4 regions of the Enterobacter sp. PL_is379 genome follow, and region 4 is predicted to be linked to each of the others. Evidence: predicted binding sites of a transcription regulator. Region 4 holds the regulator's gene; each other region holds the start of a gene.
The links. The regulator Fur, encoded in region 4, represses iron uptake genes when iron is present. The targets are predictions, from matches to a motif close to ATAATAATGAGAACNACTATCAA.
Positions count from the first base shown of each region.

Region 1: the regulator Fur is predicted to act here: its motif matches at 2,012-2,034, upstream of feoA (ferrous iron transporter A).
Region 2: the regulator Fur is predicted to act here: its motif matches at 2,105-2,127, upstream of zupT (zinc transporter ZupT).
Region 3: the regulator Fur is predicted to act here: its motif matches at 1,564-1,586, upstream of sodA (superoxide dismutase [Mn]).

Region 1 covers NZ_JBVPGT010000020.1:60,503-65,404, forward strand. The annotation lists gene AC0TOY_RS02950 (Tex family protein) at 1-1,790, shown strand, start outside; gene feoA (ferrous iron transporter A) at 2,075-2,302, shown strand; gene feoB (Fe(2+) transporter permease subunit FeoB) at 2,332-4,650, shown strand; gene feoC ([Fe-S]-dependent transcriptional repressor FeoC) at 4,663-4,899, shown strand.
Region 2 covers NZ_JBVPGT010000031.1:35,785-40,686, forward strand. The annotation lists gene ubiK (ubiquinone biosynthesis accessory factor UbiK) at 1-256, opposite strand, end outside; FMN riboswitch at 376-526, shown strand; gene ribB (3,4-dihydroxy-2-butanone-4-phosphate synthase) at 633-1,286, shown strand; gene zupT (zinc transporter ZupT) at 1,319-2,092, opposite strand; gene ygiD (4,5-DOPA-extradiol-dioxygenase) at 2,289-3,077, shown strand; gene AC0TOY_RS16615 (glutathionylspermidine synthase family protein) at 3,171-4,331, opposite strand; gene AC0TOY_RS16620 (DUF1190 family protein) at 4,334-4,902, opposite strand, start outside.
Region 3 covers NZ_JBVPGT010000021.1:34,663-39,564, forward strand. The annotation lists gene AC0TOY_RS03610 (AzlD domain-containing protein) at 1-146, opposite strand, end outside; gene AC0TOY_RS03615 (AzlC family ABC transporter permease) at 146-805, opposite strand; gene AC0TOY_RS03620 (helix-turn-helix domain-containing protein) at 908-1,456, shown strand; gene sodA (superoxide dismutase [Mn]) at 1,660-2,280, shown strand; gene yiiM (6-hydroxyaminopurine reductase) at 2,352-3,026, shown strand; gene AC0TOY_RS03635 (UTRA domain-containing protein) at 3,215-3,919, shown strand; gene AC0TOY_RS03640 (sugar phosphate isomerase/epimerase family protein) at 3,928-4,881, shown strand.
Region 4 covers NZ_JBVPGT010000033.1:131,186-136,087, forward strand. The annotation lists gene chiP (chitoporin ChiP) at 156-1,553, shown strand; gene chiQ (ChiQ/YbfN family lipoprotein) at 1,601-1,930, shown strand; gene fur (ferric iron uptake transcriptional regulator) at 2,027-2,473, opposite strand; gene fldA (flavodoxin FldA) at 2,764-3,294, opposite strand; gene ybfE (LexA regulated protein) at 3,450-3,737, opposite strand; gene ybfF (esterase) at 3,866-4,639, opposite strand; gene seqA (replication initiation negative regulator SeqA) at 4,823-4,902, shown strand, end outside.

The sequences.
Region 1 (4,902 bases), on a different contig from region 4:
GTGATTACCTGTGGAAGAATGCCCACATCGTCTCTACCGTCGTCGCGGGTAAAGAGGAAGAAGGCGCGAAATTCCGCGACTACTTCGATCACCACGAACCGATCTCTACCGCCCCTTCCCACCGCGCGCTGGCGATGTTCCGCGGCCGCAACGAAGGCGTGCTGCAGCTCTCCCTGAACGCCGACCCGCAGTTTGACGAGCCGCCGAAAGAGAGCCACTGCGAGCAGATTATCATCGACCATCTTGGCCTGCGCCTGAACAACGCCCCGGCGGACAGTTGGCGCAAAGGCGTGGTGAGCTGGACCTGGCGCATCAAGGTGCTGATGCACCTCGAAACCGAGCTGATGGGCACCGTGCGCGAGCGCGCCGAAGATGAAGCGATCAACGTCTTCGCCCGTAACCTGCACGACCTGCTGATGGCCGCCCCTGCTGGCCTGCGCGCCACCATGGGTCTCGATCCGGGTCTGCGCACCGGTGTAAAAGTCGCTGTGGTTGACGGCACCGGCAAGCTGGTGGCGACCGATACCATTTATCCGCACACTGGCCAGGCAGCGAAAGCGGCCGTGGTAGTAGCGGCGCTGTGCGAAAAATACAACGTAGAGCTGGTTGCCATCGGCAACGGTACGGCCTCACGTGAGACCGAGCGTTTCTACCTCGACGTGCAGAAGCAGTTCCCGAAAGTGACGGCGCAGAAAGTGATCGTCAGCGAAGCGGGGGCATCCGTCTATTCCGCATCCGAGCTGGCGGCACAGGAGTTCCCGGACCTGGACGTTTCCCTGCGCGGCGCGGTCTCGATCGCTCGCCGCCTGCAGGATCCGCTGGCGGAGCTGGTGAAGATCGACCCGAAATCCATCGGCGTGGGCCAGTATCAGCACGACGTGAGCCAGACTCAGCTGGCACGCAAGCTGGATGCTGTCGTGGAAGACTGCGTTAACGCCGTCGGCGTTGACCTGAACACCGCCTCCGTTCCGCTGCTGACCCGCGTGGCGGGCTTAACCCGCATGATGGCGCAGAACATCGTCGCCTGGCGCGACGAGAACGGCCAGTTCCAGAACCGTCAGCAGCTGCTGAAGGTGAGCCGTCTGGGGCCAAAAGCCTTTGAGCAGTGCGCGGGCTTCCTGCGCATCAACCACGGCGATAACCCGCTGGATGCCTCTACCGTTCACCCGGAAGCGTACCCTGTGGTGGAGCGTATTCTGGCCGCCACCCAGCAGGCGCTGAAAGATCTCATGGGCGACAGCAGCGCCCTGCGCAATCTGAAAGCCGTTGATTTCACCGATGACAAATTTGGTGTCCCAACCGTTACCGACATTATCAAAGAGCTGGAAAAGCCGGGCCGCGATCCGCGTCCTGAGTTCAAAACGGCGACCTTTGCTGACGGCGTGGAAACCATGAACGACCTGCTGCCCGGCATGGTGCTGGAAGGCGCGGTGACCAACGTCACCAACTTTGGCGCGTTTGTGGATATCGGCGTGCATCAGGACGGTCTGGTCCATATCTCCTCCCTTGCCGACAAGTTCGTTGAAGACCCGCACACCGTGGTCAAAGCGGGCGACATCGTGAAGGTCAAAGTGCTGGAAGTGGACCTGCAGCGCAAGCGTATCGCCCTGACCATGCGTCTGGACGAACAGCCTGGCGACGCCAACGCGCGCCGTGGCGGAAACGGCGGTGGCCGCGAGCAGCAGCGTCCGGCCGCGAAAGCGGCAAAACCGCGCGGACGTGATGCCCAGCCTGCAGGCAACAGCGCGATGATGGATGCGCTGGCGGCAGCGATGGGTAAGAAACGCTAAACCCTCACCCTAACCCTCTCCCCACAGGGGAGAGGGAATAATAATATCGTGCCGTAATATATGAAACCGATTGCACATCCATATTTAAACCACCAATTATCACCCCGTTAACAAATCCTCTCCTTTTCGTTTTCCAGGCATTTCAGCAAATATTGAGCAAGGTCAAAAAGGCCGTAAATTAATATCGCAAACAACATTCCGTCACAGTTTTAATATTGCTGATAAAAACTATTCTCATTATCATCCCATAGTAGATAATTTAACCTTTCGTGGAATCAGGCGTTATGCAATTCACTCCAGACAGTGCATGGAAGATTACCGGTTTTACCCGCGAAATTAGCCCGGCCTATCGGCAAAAGCTGCTGTCGCTGGGCATGCTGCCCGGCTCGTCCTTTCAGGTCGTACGCGTGGCGCCGCTAGGTGACCCGGTTCATATCGAAACCCGCCGCGTGAATCTGGTGCTGCGTAAGAAAGACCTCGCGTTAATAGAAGTCGAAGCCTTATCCCGATAACAAGCCAGCGGTTTCAGTGAGTCTAAAAAATGAAAAAGTTAACTATTGGCTTAATTGGCAATCCTAATTCCGGCAAGACTACGCTTTTTAACCAGCTGACTGGAGCCCGCCAGCGCGTGGGCAACTGGGCGGGCGTGACGGTTGAGCGTAAAGAGGGCCAGTTCACGACAACGGACAATCAGGTAACGCTGGTCGACCTTCCCGGCACCTACTCCTTAACCACCATTTCGTCGCAAACCTCGCTCGATGAGCAGATTGCCTGCCACTATATTCTTGGCGGCGACGCGGACCTGCTGATCAACGTGGTCGATGCCTCCAATCTCGAGCGTAACCTTTATCTGACGCTGCAGCTGCTGGAGCTGGGGATCCCCTGCATCGTGGCGCTCAACATGCTCGACATTGCGGAGAAACAAAAGCTGCGCATCGACGTCGATGCCCTCTCCGCGCGCCTGGGGTGCCCGGTCGTTCCGCTGGTCTCGACGCGCGCTCGCGGTATTGATGCGCTGAAGCTGGCCATTGACCGTCACGCAGGAAATCGTGACATTGAGCTGGTGCATTACGCGCAGCCTCTCCTGCGCGAAGCCAATTTGCTGGCGCAGGAGATGGACAACAGCATGCCTGCGAAACAGCGCCTGTGGCTTGGACTGCAGATGCTGGAAGGGGATATCTACAGCCGCGCTTACGCCGGGCATGCGGCCGATAAGCTGGACGTGACGGTGGCCCGGCTTAGCGACGAGCTGGACGACCCGGCGCTGCACATTGCCGACGCCCGTTACCAGGCCATCGCCTCGATTTGCGACGTTGTCAGTAACGCGCTGACGGCGGAACCTAGCCGCTTTACGGCGGCGGTGGATAAGGTTGTGCTTAACCGCTTCCTAGGTTTGCCGATCTTCCTGCTGGTGATGTACGTGATGTTCCTGCTCGCCATTAACATCGGTGGCGCGCTGCAGCCGATTTTTGACGCCGGTTCCGTCGCGGTCTTCGTCCACGGGATCCAGTGGGTGGGTTACACCCTGCACTTCCCGGAATGGCTCACCATCTTCCTCGCGCAGGGGATCGGCGGCGGTATCAACACCGTTCTGCCGCTGGTGCCGCAGATCGGCATGATGTATCTGTTCCTCTCGTTCCTGGAAGATTCCGGCTACATGGCGCGCGCCGCGTTCGTGATGGATCGTCTGATGCAGGCGCTGGGCCTGCCGGGTAAATCCTTCGTCCCGCTGATTGTCGGCTTCGGCTGTAACGTGCCGTCGGTGATGGGCGCACGCACCCTGGATGCGCCGCGTGAACGTCTGATGACCATCATGATGGCGCCGTTTATGTCCTGCGGTGCCCGGCTGGCGATCTTTGCGGTCTTTGCGGCAGCCTTCTTTGGCCAGCAGGGCGCGCTGGCGGTCTTCTCGCTGTATGTGCTGGGCATCGTGATGGCGATCCTCACCGGTCTGATGCTGAAGCACACCATCATGCGCGGTGAAGCGTCACCGTTTGTGATGGAGCTGCCGGTGTACCACGTGCCGCATCTGAAAAGCCTGGCGATCCAGACCTGGCAGCGCCTGAAAGGCTTTGTGCTGCGCGCCGGTAAGGTAATTGTCATTGTCAGCATTTTCCTGAGCGCGCTGAACAGCTTCACCCTCAGCGGGCAGGCGGCAGATAACATCAACGACTCTGCCCTCGCTTCCGTCAGCCGCGTCATCACGCCGGTCTTCAAACCGATTGGCGTGCATGAGGATAACTGGCAGGCAACCGTCGGGCTGTTCACCGGCGCGATGGCAAAAGAGGTGGTTGTCGGTACCCTGAACACGCTTTACACCGCTGAGAACATTCAGGAACAGGAATTTAATCCAGCAGAGTTTCATCTCGGTCATGAGCTGCTGGGTGCCGTAGAGGAAACCTGGCAGAGCCTGAAGGACACCTTCAGCCTGAGCGTGCTGGCGAACCCGATTGAAGCGAGCAAAGGCGACGGCGAAATGGCGACGGGTGCCATGGGCGTGATGGGCGAGAAATTTGGCAGCGCGTCCGCGGCCTACAGCTACCTTATCTTCGTTCTGCTCTATATTCCGTGCATCTCGGTGATGGGGGCGATTGCCCGCGAGTCCAGCCGCGGCTGGATGGGTTTCTCCATCCTGTGGGGGTTAAACATTGCCTACTCGCTGGCGACGCTGTTTTATCAAACCGTTAACTTCAGCCAGCATCCGCGCTACAGCCTGGTCTGCATTCTCGCGGTTGTGCTGTTTAACGTGGTAGTGCTCGGTCTGCTGCGGCGGGCACGCAGCCGCGTCGATATCGACCTGCTGGCAAACCGTAAAACCGCCGCGACCTGCTGCAGCAGCCCGGCGGGCGACTGCCACTAAGGAGTACACCACATGGCATCGTTGATTCAGGTTCGTGACCTGCTGGCGCTACAGGGGCGGATGGAGGCGAAACAGTTGAGCCTCAGCCTGCATACGCCGCAGCCGATGATCGATGCCATGCTGGAAAGACTGGAAGCCATGGGGAAAGCCGTGCGGATTCAGGAAGACGCGGACGGCTGTCTCTCCGGCAGTTGTAAAAGCTGTCCGGAAGGAAAGGCCTGCCTCAGGGAGTGGTGGGCACTGCGCTAGTAA
Region 2 (4,902 bases), on a different contig from region 4:
TCACTTCTTCCGGCGCATTGCGGTTTTCCAGCTCGGTCAGACGCTGTTCCAGCAGCGCCAGCTTCTCGCGGGTGCGCAGCAGAACCTGGGTCTGCACGTCAAACTCTTCGCGGCTGACTAAATCAAGGCGAACCAACTGCGCCTGCAGCGTCTGGCGGATTTTCTTCTCAACGTCATCACCAAATTCACGAATGCCTTTTGGCATGGATTCATGAACCTGACGCGCGATCTGCTCAATTTTCTTCGGGTCAATCATTGTCGTTTCCCTTGATGGAAAGGTGTTAGTGTCCATTGTAGCGCGTCATGCCCGGGGTAAACAAAATTGTTTGATGCTTATGCATTGCCCAGGATAATCAATAGCGTTATAGTTATCTCGCTTATTCTCAGGGCGGGGCGAAATTCCCCACCGGCGGTAAATCAGCGTGACGCTGAAAGCCCGCGAGCGCTTTGGGTGAAAACTCAAAGGTCAGCAGATCCGGTGTAATTCCGGGGCCGACGGTTAGAGTCCGGATGGGAGAGAGTAACGATCCAGTCGGGCATGGGCCCGCTCACGTTATCTTTTTGCCGCTTATACGGCGCTCCTAAGACTGCCCTGATTCTGGTAACCATAATGTTAATGAGGTTTTTTTACCATGAATCAGACGCTACTTTCCTCTTTTGGCACTTCAACTCAACGTGTTGAACATGCACTGGATGCACTGCGCGAAGGCCGCGGTGTGATGGTGCTTGACGATGAAAACCGTGAAAACGAAGGCGACATGATTTTCGCCGCCGAAAACATGACCGTTGAACAGATGGCGCTGACCATCCGTCACGGCAGCGGCATCGTATGCCTGTGTATTACCGAAGATCGTCGTAAGCAGCTCGAGCTGCCGATGATGGTCGAAAACAACACCAGCGCCTTTGGTACCGGTTTTACCGTGACTATTGAAGCGGCGCATGGCGTGACCACCGGTGTGTCTGCGGCTGACCGTCTGACCACCGTACGTGCCGCGATTGCTGACGGTGCGAAGCCATCCGATCTGCATCGTCCAGGCCACGTCTTCCCACTGCGCGCGCAGGCGGGCGGCGTCCTGACCCGCGGCGGTCACACCGAAGCGACCATCGACCTGGTGACGCTGGCGGGCTTCAAACCTGCGGGTGTGCTGTGTGAACTGACCAACGATGACGGCACTATGGCGCGCGCGCCGGAGTGCATCACCTTTGCGCGTCTGCACAACATGCCGGTGGTAACGATTGAAGATCTGGTGGAGTATCGCCAGGCGCACGAGCGCAAAGCCAGCTGATAATAAAAACGCCGGGATATCCCGGCGTTTTTTTACCCGATTCCTGCGGTCTGCAGCAGAACCAGGCTTAATCCCATCACCGACATTCCGCACAGCACGCCATAGCTGGGGTTGTTGTTAGGATCTATCTCCTTCGCCAGCGGCATCAGTTCATCCACCGAAAGTGCAACCATGATCCCGGCTACCGCTGCCATAATCGCCGCCATCACTACCGGAGAGACCAGGCTACCAAGGATCAGCCAGGCCAGCACGCCGCCAAGGATTTCGGCCATCCCGGAAATACCTGCCCAGAACACCGCGGTGCGTTTCGAGCCCGTGGCGGCATAGACCGGTCCGGCGACGGCCAGTCCTTCAGGAATATTGTGTAAGGCCACCGCCAGTGCGATGCCAAAGCCCATTTCCAGATTGCTGCTGGCCGTCACGTAGGTGGCGACCCCTTCCGGGAAATTATGCAGGCTGATGCCCAGCGTCAGCAGAACCGCCGTTCGCTTAATATTCCGCGGCATGGGCGTTACGTTTTTCTGCATTAAATCCTGCGGATGCGCGTGCGGCAGCATCCGGTCGAGGGCAAAGTATCCCAGCAGGCCAAAGACAAACATGCCGTAGCCCAGCAGCGGAGACATGCCTTCTGTGCCCAGCGCGGCAGGCAGCATCTCCATCAGGGAGATGAGCAGCATGATCCCGGCAGCAAAGCCCAGCGAGAAGGCCAGCACGCGGTTAGAGGGCTTTTGACCAAGTACGCCGAGGATCGCACCGATAAAGGTCGCAGCACCCGCGAGTATGGTCAGGATCAAGGGGACTGACATGCATAACTCCTTGTGATAATGATTCTCATTAATATAAATGATTCATTTCTGGCAAAGCGAGGGGCGAACCCCGGCTTTACACATTCCTTACATTCAAATTTCCTGATGATGATCTTCACGCTTATCTGCGTTCATCTTTGCCGGATTGCGCGTAATGTAGCACCATTAAATTGACACCTTCTGTAAGGATATCATCATGACTTCTTCCCGTATGCCAGCCCTGTTTTTAGGCCACGGCAGCCCAATGAACGTTCTGGAAGACAACGTCTATACCCGCGCATGGCGTAGCCTGGGCGAGACGTTGCCGCGTCCAAAAGCGATTGTGGTGGTATCCGCGCACTGGTTCACCCGCGGCACGGGCGTGACCGCCATGGAAGCGCCAAAGACCATTCATGATTTTGGCGGCTTCCCGCAGGCGCTGTATGACACGCACTATCCAGCCCCCGGCTCGCCTGAGCTGGCACAAAGGCTGGTGGATCTGCTGGCGCCTGTTCCTGTAACGCTGGATAAAGAAGCCTGGGGTTTTGACCATGGCTCCTGGGGCGTGCTGATTAAAATGTATCCTGATGCGGATATCCCGATGGTGCAGCTGAGCATCGACAGCACCAAACCGGCCGCCTGGCATCTGGAGATGGGCCGCAAGCTGGCAACGCTTCGTGATGAAGGCATCATGCTGGTGGCAAGCGGAAACGTGGTGCACAACCTGCGTACGGCGCGCTGGCACGGTGAAAACACGCCATATCCATGGGCGACCGCTTTTAACGACTACGTTAAAGCGAACCTGACGTGGCAGGGTCCGGCTGAGGAGCATCCGCTGGTGAACTATCTGGATCATGAGGGCGGTTCGCTCTCTAACCCGACGCCGGAACACTTCCTGCCGCTGCTGTACGTGCTTGGCGCGTGGGATGGTCAGGAGCCGGTTACGATCCCGGTCGACGGGATTGAGATGGGAAGCCTGAGTATGCTGTCGGTGCTGGTGGGGTAATAAAAGCAAAACGGCAACTTCAGGTTGCCGTTTTTAGTGTGTGCACCCTCTCCCTGTGGGAGAGGGCTGGGGTGAGGGCATCAGGCCGCAGTCTTACTCCACAAAAATATGCGGATAGAACCGCGACAGATCCTGCGTGATCAGCGCGCGATCTTCGCGAATGCCAATCCCGGCCGGTTGATCGTTGACGAGCCAGCTGCCAATCAGCGTATAGCTGTCGCCAAACTTCGGCAGTGGATAGAATTCCTGGACGATCATCCCTTCTTCGCCGTACGGCCCTTCAACCGCTTCCAGCGTCTTACCGTTTTCGATAATCGACACGTTCGCACCTTCGCGGGAGAAGATCGGCTTAACGACGTATTTCTCCATTTGCGGGTAATCATCTTCCGCAAAATATGCTGGCAGCAGGTTAGGGTGATTCGGGAACATCTCCCAGAGCATCGGCAGCAGGGCTTTGTTAGAGATAATGCTCTTCCAGGCCGGTTCCAGCCAGCGCACGCCCGCGTCTTCCAGCTTGGTGGAGAACATCTCGCGCAGCATATACTCCCACGGGTAGAGCTTGAACAGGTTGCTGATCACCTGATCCTGCGTATCCGTAAACTGACCTTTTTCACCCAGGCCGATATCCTCGATATAGAGGAACTCGGTCGCCACCTCCGCTTCGGCAGCGCAGTCCTGCAGATACTGAACCGTGCCACGGTCTTCTTCCGTGTCGCGGCAGCAGGCAAGATGCAGCAGGTTGAAGCCAAACTGCTCGCGCAGCTCGGCGAAGCGCTCGATCAGCTTCTCCTGCAGGCTGTTGAACTGGTCGCTGCCTTCCGGCAGGTTTCCGGCATTGGCCTGGTCTTCCAGCCAGATCCACTGGAAGAACGCCGCTTCGTACAGGGACGTTGGGGTATCGGCGTTGTTTTCCAGCAGCTTAGGCTCGCCTTTGCCGTCCCACGCCAGATCCAGGCGAGAGTAAAGCGAAGGCTGATTCGTTTTCCACGACTGGCGGACAAAGCTCCAGGTGTGCTTCGGAATGCGGAACTTTGCCATCAGCTCGTCGCTGTCGATGACCTTTTCCACGACCTTCAGGCACATCTGATGCAGCTCGGCCGTCACCTCTTCCAGCTTCTCAACCTGGGCCAGCGTGAGCTTGTAGTAAGCGTCTTCACACCAGTACGGCTCGCCGTACATGGTATGGAAGTTAAAACCGTACTCGGTGGCTTTTTCGCGCCAGTCCGGGCGCTCGGTGATACTGACTCGTTCCATGATCAGCCGCCCATTGAGCGAGTAGAGGAGGTGCCTGTCGCGCTGCGCTGCATGCTGGTCTGCTTCGCCACCGATTCACCAAACCCGCCGCGGGTGATGGTGCTGGTCGTCGCAGGCTTCGGCGCCATTGCCGTTTTCGGTACCGTCACGGTGCGGCCAGGCGTCGCTGCGCCGTAGCCTTTACCGCTGGCATCGGTATATTGACCGTAAGCCGGGCTGGCCGGGTTTTTCGAGCTAAACAGCGGCTGCTGCTGGTAGCCTGCACCGCCGCCCATCAGGCGACCCATCATGTAGCCTGCCATCAGCGGCATCCAGAAGCTGCCGCTGGACTGCGCCTGCGCCTGATTTTCAGGTGCGGTGCTGGCCTGGGCCGGTGCCTGCTGGCACTGACCTTCACCGAATTCCGCCACGCAGTCTTCGCGTGAGGCATATTTCGGCGCGGTACGTTCTGCTTCTTTCAGCGCGCTCGTATAAGCCGTTTTACACTCGGCGGCTTTGCCGGTTGCGGCAGAGCAGTCGTCTGCGTTTTGATACAGCGAAACCGTTTCGTCATTTTTCTCACAGCCTGCCA
Region 3 (4,902 bases), on a different contig from region 4:
AGCACTGTTGCCGCGTCCGAAAGCAGCGCCTGAGAGCGTTCTGACAGTGCCAGCCTGCTGCCCAGTTTCGCCCCGCCAAGACGCATCAGGTACGTTCCCGCAGACAAAATGGCGATGCCGAGAATAAAAAACGTCATATTTCCCATTATTTTTTCCTCGCAGCAAGACCCAGTAAAGAGAGCAGCACCGGTAATCCTACCGGGGCAAACGGCACGGCAGCCAGTGATAGCGCGGCACCGCTGCAGGCGCGGATTAGCGTGGTACGGTTTTTAAATGCGGGAACCACCAGCGCCAGTAATATGGCCGGGAATACCGCGTCCAGGCCGATGGTTTCCGGGTCAGGTAACAGTTTGCCAACCATTGCGCCCAGCAGCGCGCCGAGCGGCCAGACGATGGCGACGCCTAAGCCGCACAGCCAGTAGGCGGCCTTACGCTGCTCGGCGGTTTTTTGCGACAGGCCAAACACCACGCTTTCGTCGTTCATAATGTGGCAACCCAACAGGCTCAGGCCGCGTTTGCCTACCAGTTCACGCACCGTCACGCCAAACGGCACGTGCCGCGCGTTGACCAGCAACCCCGCGGCTGCGGCTGCCAGTGGGTTACCGCCGCTTGCCACAATGCCGATAAACATAAACTCTGACGCGCCCGCGAGTACGGTGATGGAGAGTACAAACGGTACCCAGACCGGGAAACCGTAGGCCATCGCCAGGGAGCCGTAGGACATCCCGACCACGCCCACCGCGAGGCAGACCAGGATAATTGCTTTTATGGTGTCGCCTTTCAGGCAAGAGAGATGATGCTTCATACAATTTTAGCCATATCGAACGTGTATCCATTATAATGAACGCAACGAAACTGATTTTCAAGACGAACGATTCGTTCGTTTTATAGAACAAGAGGCCGTTATATGACGCAGCCGATCAGCCTGATCGCCAAAAGTCTGGTGCGAGAACGCCTGCGAACCGGGCTTTCACTGGCGGAAATTGCCCGCCGTGCCGGGATCGCAAAATCCACCCTTTCCCAGCTGGAGTCCGGCAACGGTAACCCTAGCCTGGAAACGCTGTGGTCGCTTTGCGTGGCGCTGGATATTCCTTTCGCCCGCCTGCTTGAGCCGCAGTTGCCGACCACACAGGTGATCCGCCGCGGCGAAGGGACGAAAGTGGTCGCCGGACAGGCTAATTACGAGGCTATTTTACTGGCCGCATGCCCCCCCGGCGCGCGCCGCGATGTTTATCTTCTGATGACCCAGCCGGGTGCTGACCGTATTTCCCAGCCGCATCCGCCAGGCTCGGTTGAGCATATCATTGTCACGCAGGGACGGGCGCTGGTTGGCCTGCTTGACGCGGCGGAAGAGCTCGGCGCAGGGGATTACATTTGTTATCCCGCCGACCAGCCGCACATCTTTAAAGCCCTGGATCCAGACACTTACGCGCTGCTGGTGGCGGAACAAAACTAACCCGACAATGCTGTCGTCTTCGCGGCAGCATCTTCCGTTAACCTCCTGAGTGAATTACCCATTTTAGCTTTTGTCAGAATGTGAATAACCTTATAAAAACTACGGCATTGATAATCATTTTCAATATCATTTAATTAACTATAATGAACCAACTGCTTACGCGGCATTAACAGCTGTGCCGCCCGACAATAATGGAGAGGATTATGAGTTATACACTGCCATCCCTGCCGTATGCCTACGACGCACTGGAACCGCATTTCGACAAGCAGACGATGGAAATCCATCACACTAAACACCACCAGACCTATGTGAACAACGCGAACGCCGCGCTGGAAAGCCTGCCAGAGTTCGCTAACCTGCCTGTTGAAGAGCTGATCACCAAGCTGGACCAGCTGCCAGCGGACAAGAAAACCGTTCTGCGTAACAACGCTGGCGGCCACGCTAACCACAGCCTGTTCTGGAAAGGCCTGAAAACCGGTACTACCCTGCAGGGCGACCTGAAAGCGGCTATCGAGCGCGACTTCGGTTCTGTGGACAACTTCAAAGCGGAATTCGAAAAAGCCGCTGCTACTCGTTTCGGCTCTGGCTGGGCGTGGCTGGTTCTGAAAGGTGACAAACTGGCGGTGGTTTCTACTGCGAACCAGGACTCCCCGCTGATGGGTGAAGCGATCTCTGGCGCATCCGGCTTCCCAATCCTGGGTCTGGACGTGTGGGAACACGCTTACTACCTGAAATTCCAGAACCGTCGCCCGGACTACATCAAAGCCTTCTGGGACGTGGTGAACTGGGACGAAGCTGCAGCACGTTTCGCCGCTAAAAAATAAGGTTGCGTTGACGCCTGTGAGAAGCGAGTCTTATGACTCGCTTTTTTTGTATCTGCGTAATGGAGGCAGCAATGCATTACCCGGTGAACGTGTTTACAGGCAAGGTAAGGGAGTACGACGGCAGTCGCCCGAGCGCCATCGCTAAAATTCAGGTCGACGGTGAGCTGACGCTTACCGACCTCGGGCTGGCGGGTGACGAGCAGGCCGAAAAGAAAATCCACGGCGGGCCCGAGCGCGCGCTGTGCCACTACCCGCGCGAGCACTATCAGCACTGGAAAGCCGAATTCCCCGAACAGGCGGATCTGTTTGTCGCGCCCGCGTTCGGTGAGAACCTCTCGACCGAAGGGCTGACCGAGCAAAACGTCTTTATCGGTGATATTTACCGCTGGGGCGATGCCCTGATTCAGGTGACGCAGCCGCGCTCGCCGTGCTTCAAGCTCAACTACCATTTCGGCATTCATGACATGTCGGCTCAGATGCAAAACGCGGGTAAAACCGGCTGGCTGTACCGTGTGGTGCTGGCTGGGCAGGTTTCAGCGGACGCACCGCTTGAGCTGGCATCACGCCTGAGCGATGTGTCTGTTTATGACGCCTGCGCCATTGCCTGGCATATGCCGTTTGATGACGAACAGTATCACCGCCTGCTGTCGGCGGCGGGGTTGTCGACCAGCTGGACGCGCACCATGCAAAAACGGCGGCTCAGTAACAAAATTGAAGACAATGCCCGTCGGTTATGGGGTAAATAGATTTCTCTTTCGTTCGTCTCCCCCGTGCTAACGGGGGATGCTCCCTTCTTTTACACCGTACTCAACCTTTCCTTGCTTCATTCCTGATACATGGCCCACAAAAAAAGTGTTGGCCATGTAAAAACACTTGAGAATTCTTCCGGCTCAAATATCTTATGATCAAATTGGTTTAAACCAGATGGTGTGGTATGAAAGAAAAAAACTACGTGGATGTGCTCAGGGAACGTTTTGAACGCTGGCTGAGTGAACAAAACTTACCGGCTGGCTCGAAGCTACCGTCTGAGCGCGAGTTGTGCGAACTGCTGGATGCCAAACGCATGACCTTACGGCAGGTGCTGATTGAGCTGGAGGTGGGTGCACGGATATTTAGAAAGAACCGCAGCGGCTGGTTTATTTCTGCTAAGCGCTTTATCTATAACCCAAAATCCCTCTCCAGTTTTAATGCGGAAGCCCGTGCCCAGGGGCGAAATCCCTCCTGGGGCTATTTATCCCGTGAGAGCATGGAGAGCGTACCGCATCAGGTTGAGAGGGTGTTTCCCGCGTCTGAGAATTGCTATCGGGTAACAGGATGGTGTGGGCTCGATGAACATAAGGTTTTTTACCACGAGTCATATATTGATGCAGAAACCGCGCCGGGATATATCCATAAACTGGAGAACCAGTCGTTTGCCAGCGTCTGGGAAGATGAATTCGGTCATACCTTAACCATTAAAGAGATGATCTTCAAACCGGTCAATATGCCGGAGCTGGCCTGCAAAGAACTGGGTGTGGCACCGAATACTTACGGAATTTTGGTGGAAAAACACCGAGCGACACGGGATAAAAAAGTGGTGCAGGTCGATTTTGAATACTGGCGCCTTGAATCAGTGGAACTCGTTATTCATGATGAATGAGAAGAAAAATGAAAAATATTGATAAAGTGCGGCTGGCGGAACGTGCGAGAAATATACCTCTCTATCTGCACGCCTACGCGTTTCATTTAAATATGCGCTATGAACGCGTATTGCCGGGTGATTTGTTAGATATAGCGCATCAGCAGAAATTAAAGGGGGTAAAAATTCATGTCGAAGACGGTGAAACGCAATCCCTGCAAAAATTAAATGACCAACAGTTACGCACGTTTAAAGAAAAAGCGCAAGGCTACCATCTGGATATTCATATTGAAACCAGCGCTTCGGATAAAGCGACGCTGGATGATGCGATCCGTATCGCCCTGGCGACGGGAGCGACCTCGGTGCGCTTCTACCCGCGTTATGAAGGGTATCTGAAAGACGTGCTCGATAAAATTGCCAGCGATATTGCGTATTTATCTCGTTATGACGATTGCGGCCTGAGTTTTACTATTGAACAACATGAAGATTTACAGGGCCATGAACTGGTGACGCTGGTGAAAAACAGCGGGATGAAAAACCTCTCCATTCTGTTCGACTTTGGCAATATGATTAATGCCAACGAAGAGCCGCTGGCGGCATTAGAGGTTATGGCCCCCTTGATTACCCAGGTGCATATTAAAGATGCGCGGATTATTAACGAGGGGAAAGGTTGGGGACATGAAGCCTGTCGTACCGGATACGGTGATCTACCTGTGGAGGAGATGCTAAAAAGATTACTACTTTTAGGCGATGAGCAACCCCAGGTCACCTCTTTTGGCTTAGAAGAAGAGGTGGAATATTATGCGCCTGCGTTCCGTTTCGACGATGAAGGGAATAACCCCTGGATACCGTGGCGAAATGCGAGCTATACCCCATTGCCCGACAGCACGATGGTAGATGCCCGTCTTGCGGAGGAAAAACATCACGCCCTTTCTCAAATTCAGTATATACGTAACGTGTGTCAAAAATTTATAACAACCTGACTAGTATTTAGGTCGTTAAAA
Region 4 (4,902 bases):
GACTTTTGTCCGCTAAAAAGCATTGATAATTCGCGTCGCGAAAAATAACCTAAAGACGGTAGTTAATTCGAGGGTATTTAAAACTACCCCTGACCATTTGGTCTTTTTTATTTACGCCGTTTCAGGCGTTTTAATTCGTCAAAGAGGAATAATCTATGCGTACGTTCAGTGGCAAACGTAGTGCGCTGGCGCTGGCTATTGCCGGTGTGACAGCAATGTCGGGCCTGGTGATTGCGCCAGAGGCAAAAGCAGCGGGTTTCATCGAAGATTCTACCCTCACGGGCGGTATTTATTACTGGCAGCGTGAGCGTGACCGTAAAGACGTCACTGAAGATAAATACAAAACCAACCTTTCTCACTCCACCTGGAACGCCAACCTGGACTTCCAGTCAGGCTATGCCGCGGATATGTTCGGTCTGGATATTGCTGCGTTCACCGCGATTGAAATGGCGGAAAACGGCGACAGCGGCCACCCGAACGAAATCGCCTTCTCCTCCAGCAACAAAGCCTATGATGAAGACTGGTCCGGGGATAAGAGCGGTATAAGCCTTTACAAAGCCGCGGCGAAATTTAAATACGGTCCGGTATGGGCGCGCGGCGGTTATATTCAGCCAACTGGCCAGACTCTGTTAGCGCCACACTGGAGCTTTATGCCGGGTACCTATCAGGGTGCGGAAGCGGGGGCTAACTTTGACTACGGTGATGCGGGTGCGTTGAGCTTCTCCTATATGTGGACCAACGAGTACAAAGCGCCTTGGCACATCGAGATGGACAAGTTCTACCAGAACGATAAAAAAACCAAAGTCGATTACCTTCACTCGCTGGGCGCGAAATACGACTTCAAAAACGATCTGGTGCTTGAAGCGGCATTTGGTCAGGCACAAGGCTATATCGATCAGTACTTTGCCAAGGCCAGCTATAAGTTTGATGTCGCGGGTAGCCCGCTGAGTACCAGCTACCAGTTCTACGGTACGCGCGATAAAGTCAGTAACGGTGGGGTCAATGACATTTATGACGGCACCGCGTGGCTGCAGGCACTCACCTTCGGCTACAAGGTTGGCCAGGTTGATTTGCGTCTGGAAGGCACATGGGTGAAGGCGGAAGGGCAGCAGGGCTACTTCCTGCAGCGTATGACTCCGACCTACGCCTCCTCCAACGGCCGTCTTGATATCTGGTGGGATAACCGCTCAGACTTCAACGCCGACGGCGAGAAAGCGGTCTTCTTCGGTGCAATGTACGATCTGAAAAACTGGAACCTGCCTGGCTGGGCGGTGGGCGCTTCTTACGCTTACGCCTGGGACGCAAAACCTGCCGACATGGCAACACCGGATGCTTACTACGATCCCAACTATCGTCTGAAAGAGTCTTCCTACAGTCTGGATGCAATCTATACCCTGCAGGATGGCCGCGCGAAAGGCACGATGTTCAAACTGCACTTCACCCAGTATGACAACCACTCCGATATCCCGAGCTATGCGGGCGGTTACGGCAACATCTTCCAGGATGAACGTGACGTGAAATTCATGGTTATCGCCCCATTCACCATCTTCTGATAAACGCACTGGCGGGCTGAGTCCCGCCGGTATGGAGACTGTATATGATGAAAAAAATCGTAGTCGTCGCGTTGCTGGCATCAGGGCTGGTGGCGTGTGCTCAGACTCAGGCACCAAAAGAGGACTCCCGTCTGAAGGAGGCGTATAGCGCCTGCATTAATACTGCGGAAGGTTCGCCGGAGAAAATTGAAGCCTGTCAGAGCGTGCTAAACGTGCTGAAGAAAGAGAAAGCGCATGAGCAGTTCGCGACGCAGGAAAATGTCCGCGTAATGGATTACCAGGCCTGTATCCAGGCGCGTAAAACCGGTAACGATCAGGAAGTGGCGAAGCGTTGCGACCAGATTTGGAAAGAAATTCGAAGCAATAACAGTAAGTAACTCGCTGTTATCATGCCCGGTGGCGCTGCGCCACCGGGCATTTTTTTAGGCAAAAAAAAGCCAACCTTACGGCTGGCTCAGAGTATGAACACTTGTTTATTTCGCGTCGTGCGCGTGGTCGTCTTCGCGGCAATCGCCTTCAGCACAATGACCGTAAAGGTACAGGCTGTGGTTGGTCAGGCGGATGCCATGACGCGCGGCGATTTCACGCTGGCGTGATTCGATGGAATCATCGCTGAATTCAATGACCTTGCCGCAATCGAGGCAGATCAGGTGATCGTGGTGCTGCTGCTGGGTCAGTTCGAAAACAGATTTACCGCCTTCGAAATTATGACGGGTAACAATGCCCGCGTCATCAAACTGGTTCAGCACGCGATAGACGGTAGCCAGCCCAATCTCTTCACCCATGTCGATAAGACGTTTATAAAGGTCTTCCGCACTGACATGGTGATTGTCTGGACCCTGAAGCACTTCAAGGATTTTTAACCGAGGAAGCGTAACTTTCAGGCCAGCCTTCTTTAATGCGGTATTGTTGTCAGTCATGCGGAATCTGTCCTGTTGCTAAACGATTCACTTCTGTAGGAAGTGACAGAAAATGCACCTGGGATAATGCGTCTCATTATAGAACTGCCATGGCTAAATGAAAACTGCAAGTCTCAGGCAAAATATGCTTATAAAAATGGGGTATCACCAACAAACTTGCTCAATGGAAAACCACATTTTATCAGGGAGACATTGTACAGGTCTGGGCGAAAAAGTTAAAAGATTGTAGCGATTAATTTAATCGGTTTGACCTGGGGCATGGGCGCAACCGCAGTTGCGCCGCGAAATAATCAGGCGTTCAGAATATCGTCCAGGTGCAGTTCTTCACGGATCTGCTTCACCCACTTCTCAACACGCTCGGCGGTCAGTTCTGGCTGACGGTCTTCGTCGATGGCCAGACCCACGAAGTGATCGTCATCGGCCAGGCCTTTAGACGCTTCGAAGTGGTAACCGGCGGTCGGCCAGTGGCCTACAATAACCGCGCCATTCGGCTCAATGATGTCGCGGATGGTGCCCAGCGCGTCACAGAAGTATTCGGCGTAGTCTTCCTGATCGCCACAGCCAAACAGGGCGACCAGCTTACCGTTGAAGTCGACTTCTTCCAGCGTCGGGAAGAAATCATCCCAGTCGCACTGGGCTTCACCGTAGTACCAGGTTGGGATACCCAGCAGCAAAATGTCATAGCCTTCCAGATCTTCTTTGCTGCTCTTGGCGATGTCATGCACATCAGCAACGTCTTTACCGAGCTGTTTTTGAATGTTTTTTGCGATATTTTCAGTATTGCCGGTATCACTGCCAAAGAAAATGCCGATGATTGCCATGAGTAAAATAACCTCTTGAAACTTAATAGTATGGTGGCGCAATTCGGCCACGGATAAGGGCAATAATAGCAGAACTGGCAACCCTGCGGAAACAGCTATCGCGCAGGACTGCACTCTGTGCTACATGAAAAGGGCGATAAAGGGGATTTTCAGACTTATGCCTGGCCGCGTAACGTTTCAAGCTGAGCGATCAACATCTCTTCAATGAGTTCACTGCGGCTGATATTTCGCGCGTCGGCCAGCTCGTTCAGCGCATCGACGGCGTCGGCGTTAAGCTTCAGTTCGACACGCTTAAGCCCACGATTTTTATCGCGTTTAAGCTGGTTGCGTTTATTGATACGCAGCTGTTCATCGCGCGAAAGCGGATTCGTCTTGGGTCGTCCCGGGCGACGCTCATTCGCGAACAGATCTAGTGTCGTACGGTCCGTTTGTTCTTTGGCCATGATTCTGAGACTTCGGGGGAAACACGCCGCCCTGCTAATGCCCGGGCGATAAGCGCGCCATCATACATCACCAAAAACGGCACGCCAACGACTGGACGCCTGCAGCCTTCCAGTCGCTTTCTTTTTAATCAATTTGCAGTATCAGCAAGATAGCGGCGAATGGCGCGCAGCACGGCGTCAGGTTTTTCCGCATGCACCCAATGCCCGGCACCGGCAATAACGTGGGCGCGAGCCTGCGGGAATTGGGCCAGCAGCGTGTCGCGGTATGCGTCGGTTACGTAAGGCGAGTTTCCGCCGCGAATAAAGAGGGTAGGGTGCGGCCAGGCGGGGACGGTTTTCCAGCCCACGATGTTGTTGTACTGGTCCCAGAGCACCGGCACGTTAAAACGCCATTGCCCGTCAACAAACGACTTCAGCAGGAACTGCACGACGCCTTCTTCATCAAGATGCTCACGCATGACGGCAGCCGCCTGTTGGCGTGTCGCGACACCCGCTTCTGTGACCGCATTAATGGCGGCAAAAATCTCGTCGTGACGACGGACGTCATAATCCACGGGCGCGACGTCAATTACCACCAGGCCGCTAATACGGTCCGGGGCCAGTGCCGTCAGGGCCATCACCGCTTTACCACCCATTGAATGCCCGATCAGCGTTACCTTCTGCAGGCTATGTGCGTCCAGTGTATCCAGCAGATCCTGCGCCATCGCCGCGTAGGTCATCTCGTCGGAACGCCCGGAAAGACCGTGATTGCGCATATCGACCTGTAAAATATCGTGGTCGGTAACCAGATCGCGTGCCAGCACGCCCAGGTTATCCAGGCTGCCAAAAAGCCCGTGAACCAGTACGATGGGAGAATTATTGTTCGGCGATTGTGCAGTTTGCGCTCGGGTATTCAATTTCATGGCAAAGTTCTTTTTTTACGTATGTCAGGTTAGGGTATCATGTTGACCATTCTGCCGCCCGGCTGCAAGGTTCCAGTTTAATCTGACTTTTGCCGCCAACCTGGTTTGACGCTATCCGCTGTTGGGATTTGACCTTATAATCCCAATGACTTGTATTCAGATAAGATATCGCACTGGATTAAGATGAAAACAATCGAAGTTGATGACGAACTCTATCAGTATATTGCCAGCCAGACGCGGCATATCGGGGAGAGCGCGTCCGA